Linked DNA regions of Glaciimonas sp. PCH181. The protein of the gene in region 1 interacts with the protein of each later gene in a pairwise test. Links are inferred from orthologs where the notes say so. Each region holds a gene or a part of one and is shown on either strand. Other genes may lie near its edges. The genes, in order: C7W93_RS09360 and kdsB.

Region 1 (3,265 bases):
TGCGACTTATAAAGCGCCTTCGAGAATCTTACGGCTGACTTCAAGTGTAATGTCTTTGTGCTCGCCCAGCGTTGTCATGCCATGCGCGCTCAACTGCGTGACGACGATGTCGATTGCTGCCTGACCTAATTCATAATCGGACAGACGGGTTTTGATGCCCATGCTTTCAAAGAAATTACGTGTATTTTGGATGGCTTGATCGATGCGCGCTTCTTCGCTGCCTTCGGTGATATTCCATACTCTGGCCGCGTATTGCAGCAGTTTGGCGTGTTTGTTTTTACGCTGGACTGTCAGCAATGATGGCAACACGATTGCCAATGTACGGGCGTGATCGATGTCATATTGCGCGGTCAGTTCATGCCCGATCATGTGCGTGGCCCAATCTTGCGGCACGCCTGCGCCGATCAAGCCATTTAAGGCTAGCGTTGCCACCCACATCAGATTGGCGCGGGCATCGTAATCGTTCGGATCGGCCAAAACGCGTGGTCCGGTTTCGATCAGGCTGAGGAGTAATCCTTCTGCGAAACGGTCTTGCACCTGACCATCGACGGGATAGGTTAAATACTGCTCGACGGTGTGGACGAAAGCATCGACGACGCCGTTAGCAATTTGGCGAGTTGGCAAAGTGAAGGTTTTGCTAGGGTCGAGTATCGAAAATTGCGGATAGACCAACGGACTGCGGAACGCTAGTTTGGCTTGAATGGATTTGCGTGTGACAACGCCGCCGTTATTCATTTCTGAGCCGGTCGCTGGCAGCGTCAGCACGGTGCCGAACGGTAGCGCACTGGTGATGTTGGCACCGCCTTTGACGGCGATGTTCCATGGTTCGCCTTCAAAGTTGGCGGCAGCGGCGATAAATTTGGTGCCGTCGATGACGGAGCCGCCGCCAACTGCTAGCAAGAAATCAATTTTTTCGCGGCGTACTTGTTCAACTGCACGCATCAATGTTTCGTAAGACGGATTCGGTTCGATACCGGCAAATTCTTGTACTTCGCGGTTGCCGAGTGCTGCTTTTACTTCATCGAGCGTGCCGTTTTTTTGTGCGCTTGCACCGCCGAATAAAATTAGTACGCGCGCTGTTGGTGGAACAAGAGTAGATAGTTTGGTGATGGTGTCACGACCAAAAACGATTTTTGTAGGGTTGTAGAGTTCGAAATTAAACATATTTTTCCTTAATTAGACCGGTCAACTAGTTATTGGGTTAAAAAATACACGACTTAGTCGTGTGTGGCGTAATGTGAAATTTTTAATGCCGCCGACGTTGGTTTGGGACGACGACTGGAAAATTGAACGTGATAAAAGTACGAGTGATGGAGCGGCGATGTGCTAAGTCTGAATTGACAGAAAAACCGCCACCGCGGCTAGCTAACAGGCTCTCGCAAGGTTGCGATAGTGGTAGCGAATGCGTATTCCAGTGGTGTACGATCCCGCTGCAACTTTGCTAGCAGACTAGCGCCTAGCCACATTTGATAGAGCATTTGTGCGGTTTTTTCTGGATCAATGCTAGATTGCAGCGAGCCATCGGTGACGCCATTGGCGATGCAGGCGGTTAGGCTAGCCCTGACGCGTTTTGTACCTTCGCATAGGATCATGCGCATATCTTCGGACAGATCGGCGACCTCGGCGCTTAATTTCACCACCAGACACTTTTCTTTGACGTCTTGACTGCATTGGGTATCGACCCAGCGTTCCCAGTAGGTTATTAACCGTGCGCGTGCCGATGAGGCGTCTGCGGCTTCTGGCGAAGGGTGGAGTAATTGGTCGAGTCGCAGCAGATAGTCGCTGAAGTATTGCTCCATCAGCGCGCAGCCGTATTGTTCCTTTGAGCCGAAATAGTGATAAAACGAGCCCTTTGGTATGGCCGCGGCTGTCAGTATTTCGTTTAAACCTACGCCTGCAAAGCCTTTCACCACGATGAGTTGCTGGCCTGCATCGAGGATATGGCGTCTGGTGGTGTCGTAGGTTGTTCGCATGATTTTGGTAGTCTAGACCTAATTAGACCAGTCGTCTAGTAATTATTTGGATCCAATATCAATAAAAGAAGCGAATGCGGAATTGTCCGGGCGTGGCATTTTCGATGAGGCGCTATACGGCTATGGCTATACCAACGGCGTAAGTTATCCGTTATCCTATAAAAAAATAAGCATATATGTTTATTTTTGCATGTTGATTTGCTACGTAAATTTGTTATGCAATTTGTTATGTTAATTTTTGCATAAAAATTCGACATCTAAGTGTGTGTTTTTGTGTGCACTCGCAGGCCGCTTCACTTTTGTACTTTCAATGAATTCTTCACCTTGAGCATCAATGACTTCACGCGCTAACCATCATCTCGATACGTATCTTCTGCGAGTTTTGCATACCTTGCTGGTGGAGAAGAGTGTTTCCCGCACGGCGATTAAGTTGGGGCAATCGCAGCCGACTATCAGTAATACGTTGAAGCGTTTGCGTGAGTTGACGGGGGACGCGATTCTGGTGCGCGGGAAGAGTGGGATGGTGGCGACTGAGCGCGGTCAGGAGTTGTTGGCGCTTGCGAAGGAGGGGTTGGATATATTTGAGAAGATTGGTGCGCCGGTCGCGGCTTTTGAGGCGAGTAGCACGGCGCGGGTGTTCCATGTCGGGACGCCGGATTATCTGAATGTTTTGTTGATTCCTTCGATTATCGAGCAGGTTCGGCGGCGTGCGCCGGGGGCTAGTTTGATGGTGCATGCGTTAGATGCAGGGTTGGATTATTCGAACGCGCTGGAGACAGGGCGGCTTGATTTGGTGATTGGTAACTGGCCTGATCCGCCGGAGCATTTGCATTTGGCGCAGTTGTTTGAGGATGATGTGGTGTGCATGATGCACCGGGATCATCCTGTGGCGAAGAAGGGGTTGACGTTGAAATATTATGTGGAGATGCCACATTTGGCACCTACGCCGTACATTGAGGGGCATCGTAGCAGTATCGATGCGGCGTTGGCGGAATTGGGGTTGAAGCGTAATGTGCAGGTAGCGATTCCGTATTTTGCGTTGGTGCCGCATGTGTTGGCTAAGTCGGATTTGATTTTTACTACTGGACGGCAGTTTGCGAATTATTTTGTACGGGATTGGCCGATTCAGGTTTTTCCTTTGCCGTTTGATATGCCTAAGATGCGGTTTTATATGTTGTGGCATACGCGGTCGCATGTTGCGCCGGATGTAGTTTGGTTGCGGAGATTGATTTCGGAGGTGGCTGTTGGGTTGGGGATGGCGGCTACTTGACATTAATTTTGGTTGTTGGGTG
Region 2 (3,205 bases), on another replicon or contig:
GTGATTGTGGTGGGAAACATTTACATAGGCGGGACTGGCAAGACGCCGCTGACCATTTGGCTCGTTCAGGCGTTGCGCCTGGCAGGTTATACTCCCGGCGTTATTTCGCGTGGCTATGGGGCAAATCCAGAATCAACGGCCCGGTTGGTGACCGCAACATCGCTCGCCGCTGATGTTGGCGACGAGCCGCTGCTGATTACGCGGCGGGTTCAATGTCCGCTAGTCGTAGGCCGAAATCGGGTGGCGGCGGGGCAACTATTGTTACAGACGCATCCCGAAGTAGACGTGATTTTGTCGGATGACGGTTTGCAGCACTATCCGCTGCAACGCGATATTGAAATCGTCTTATGCGATAGCCGTGGCAATGGCAATGGCTGGTTGCTGCCTGCGGGGCCTTTGCGCGAACCGGCTACGCGTCGCCGTGATTTTACGGTGGTGAATCTGGGGCCGACAGCGGTCTTGCCAGCGTCGTTACCCCCTGATGCGATGCGTATGAATCTGTTGGGCGAGATTGCCGAGCGTCTTGGGGATCGTACTGAGACACGAGATTTGTTATCATTCATGCATTTTCCGACTGCATCAGAGGATAAATTGGCGCAGCCGACAGCGTTAACACGAGCCGCAGCGCCATCAGTGAGGTTAGCGCCCCGACTATTGGCGGCAGCTGGAATTGGCAATCCGCAGCGATTTTTTACGATGCTGTCTGGTTTGGGCCTGGTATTTGAATCGCTTGCATTGCCCGATCACTATGATTTTTCTGCAAATCCTTTTGCTGCGCTAGACGCAGAGATCATTCTGATCACCGAAAAGGATGCAGTAAAATGCAGTCAAATCGAAACACTTAAAAACGACCCGCGTGTGTGGGTCGTCCCCGTGACAGCGCAGATTGACGGCGCGCTGGCACATCAAATTGTGGAGAAACTCCGTGGACACCCAACTGCTTGATATTTTAGTTTGCCCAATCTGTAAAGGGCCGTTGCAGCATGATAAAAAAGCGCAGGAACTGATTTGTAACGCCGACCGACTTGCTTTTCCGATTCGTGACGGCATTCCGATTATGTGGGCTGATCAAGCGCGGGAGCTGAACGGTGCGGCGGATGTCGCTGACAGCGAGAATATTCCTCCTTCGTCCGTTGCCTGAGGCCGATATTGCCTTTTATCTCTGAGTTTCAATAGTCTATAAAGATCGTCAATGTCCTTTACTGTCATTATTCCTGCGCGACTGGCGTCGACCCGATTGCCCAATAAGCCTTTGGCGGATCTTGGCGGCAAGCCGATGATCGTCCGGGTTGCCGAGCGGGCGGCCTTATCCGGCGCGGCGCAAGTGATCGTGGCGACTGATCATGCTGATATTTTGCGCGCTTGCGAACAACACGGTGTGGCTGTGCGTCTTACCCGCGGCGATCATCCTTCTGGCACTGATCGGATCGCGGAAGTTGCTGCTGTGCTGGGATTGGCCGCAGATGCAGTGGTCGTGAATGTGCAAGGTGATGAACCCTTAATTGACCCTGCATTGATTGCTGCCACCGCAGCGCAAATCGTTGACGGAGTGCCAATGGCGACGGCGGCGCATGCTATCGACAGTGCAGCCGACGCGTTTAATCCGAATGTGGTCAAAGTAGTGGTGAACAAGCTTGGCCGTGCGTTGTATTTTTCGCGCGCGACGATTCCGTGGGATCGCGATGGTTTTATGCAATCGCAACAGCAATTGCCGAACGGTTATGTGCCTTTGCGGCATATCGGGCTGTATGCCTACAGTTATGGCTTTTTACAAACTTATCCTACTCTGGCGGTATCGCCATTGGAACAGATTGAAGCGCTGGAGCAGTTGCGCGTGTTGTGGCATGGCTATCCGATTGCCGTCCATATTGCGCAGGCGGCACCGGCTGCCGGTGTTGACACGCCAGAGGATCTGGAACGCGTCAGACGTTTTTTTACGGCCTAATTTGCCGAATTAGTGTCACTTAAATGTGCTATCGACCAATGCAGTGGTTCGCCATGATGCTGTTTGGTAAAATTGTGTGGTAAGTTTCATGCAAAGTTAGCGTGTTATAAGAATGCATGCATACGCGATGACGCCGCTGCAATTTCCAAAAAAGCCTGAAAAACAGCCTGAGTAGCAAGCTGAGCAGTAATGTTGGGCGTTGGAAATGCAAAAACAGGCGTCGCTACAAAAATTTTCAAACTAACCTTAGGACTTCACAGTATGCGTCTTATCCTTTTAGGAGCGCCCGGTGCCGGAAAGGGCACGCAAGCCACCTTTATTAAAGAAAAATTCAACATTCCGCAAATTTCTACCGGCGACATGTTGCGTGCAGCCGTCAAAGCTGGCACCCCGCTTGGCATCGAAGCAAAGAAAGTAATGGATGCGGGTGGTTTGGTATCGGATGACATCATCATTGGTCTGGTCAAAGATCGTTTGCAGCAAGCAGATTGCGCCAATGGTTATTTGTTCGATGGTTTTCCACGGACAGTGCCGCAAGCTGACGCGATGAAGGATGCTGGCGTAAGTATCGATTACGTACTGGAAATCGATGTGCCGGATGAAGCAATCGTTGAACGCATGAGCGGTCGTCGTGTTCATCCGGCTTCGGGCCGCACCTATCATGTCAAATTCAATCCGCCAAAAGCGGAAGGCATTGATGATGTCACTGGTGAAGAATTGATTTTGCGTGATGACGACAAGGTTGAAACGGTTAAGAAGCGTCTGTTTGTGTATCACGAGCAGACTGAAATTCTTGTCAAGTATTACGGTGACTGGGCTAAGGCAGGTAATCCTGGTGCGCCGAAATATCGCAAAATTGTAGGTGTAGGACCGGTAGAACAAATTCGTGACAGCGCTTTCAAGGCACTGGAAGGATAAAAAGAAAGCGGACACTGGTCCGCTTTTTTTTATTTGTGAAGTATCCTCAATCTGATTAGTATGACAATTATTACTTTGTAATCTGGATGGGCCAGCCCAGGCTACCTCTAAAAAATAAACGGGCAACGAAAAGTCTTTCAGTACACATGGCTTGTAGATTGAAGCGTTCTGTCACATTTTGGCAGGCAGTCATTTACGCAGTGTGGTTGGTTACTTTGGGTGTTGTCATTATAAAAACAGGAGGAGTCAACATGGCATCTGGTCTATGGTTTGCGATTGCTTGCGGCATTATTGCCGTTGTCTATGGGATGGTTTCACGCAGCTGGATTTTGAAATTAGACC

The links.
Region 2: the proteins of C7W93_RS09360 (region 1) and kdsB interact in binary tests that used the Escherichia coli proteins (3 or more experiments, as listed by UniProt). The link is inferred for Glaciimonas sp. PCH181 from one-to-one orthologs.

Annotation. Positions count from the first base shown.
Region 1 is NZ_PYFP01000001.1:2,015,476-2,018,740, reverse strand. The notes cover bases 168-3,101. They hold C7W93_RS09360 (TetR/AcrR family transcriptional regulator), read right to left. Parts: upstream 1,974-3,101; coding sequence 1,362-1,973; downstream 168-1,361. Other genes in these bases: C7W93_RS09355 (LysR family transcriptional regulator), read left to right, coding at 2,308-3,101; C7W93_RS09365 (iron-containing alcohol dehydrogenase), read right to left, coding at 168-1,164. Outside these bases: more of C7W93_RS09365, read right to left, coding at 7-167; more of C7W93_RS09355, read left to right, coding at 3,102-3,243. UniProt on the Escherichia coli protein: Involved in response to both electrophiles and reactive chlorine species (RCS). Represses the transcription of the nemRA-gloA operon by binding to the NemR box.
Region 2 is NZ_PYFP01000003.1:303,087-306,291, reverse strand. What follows is about bases 195-3,068. They hold kdsB (3-deoxy-manno-octulosonate cytidylyltransferase), read left to right. Parts: upstream 195-1,192; coding sequence 1,193-1,945; downstream 1,946-3,068. Other genes in these bases: adk (adenylate kinase), read left to right, coding at 2,207-2,863; C7W93_RS22070 (Trm112 family protein), read left to right, coding at 926-1,141; lpxK (tetraacyldisaccharide 4'-kinase), read left to right, coding at 195-945. Also shown: more of lpxK, read left to right, coding at 1-194; C7W93_RS22055 (sodium-translocating pyrophosphatase), read left to right, coding at 3,115-3,205. UniProt on the Escherichia coli protein: Activates KDO (a required 8-carbon sugar) for incorporation into bacterial lipopolysaccharide in Gram-negative bacteria.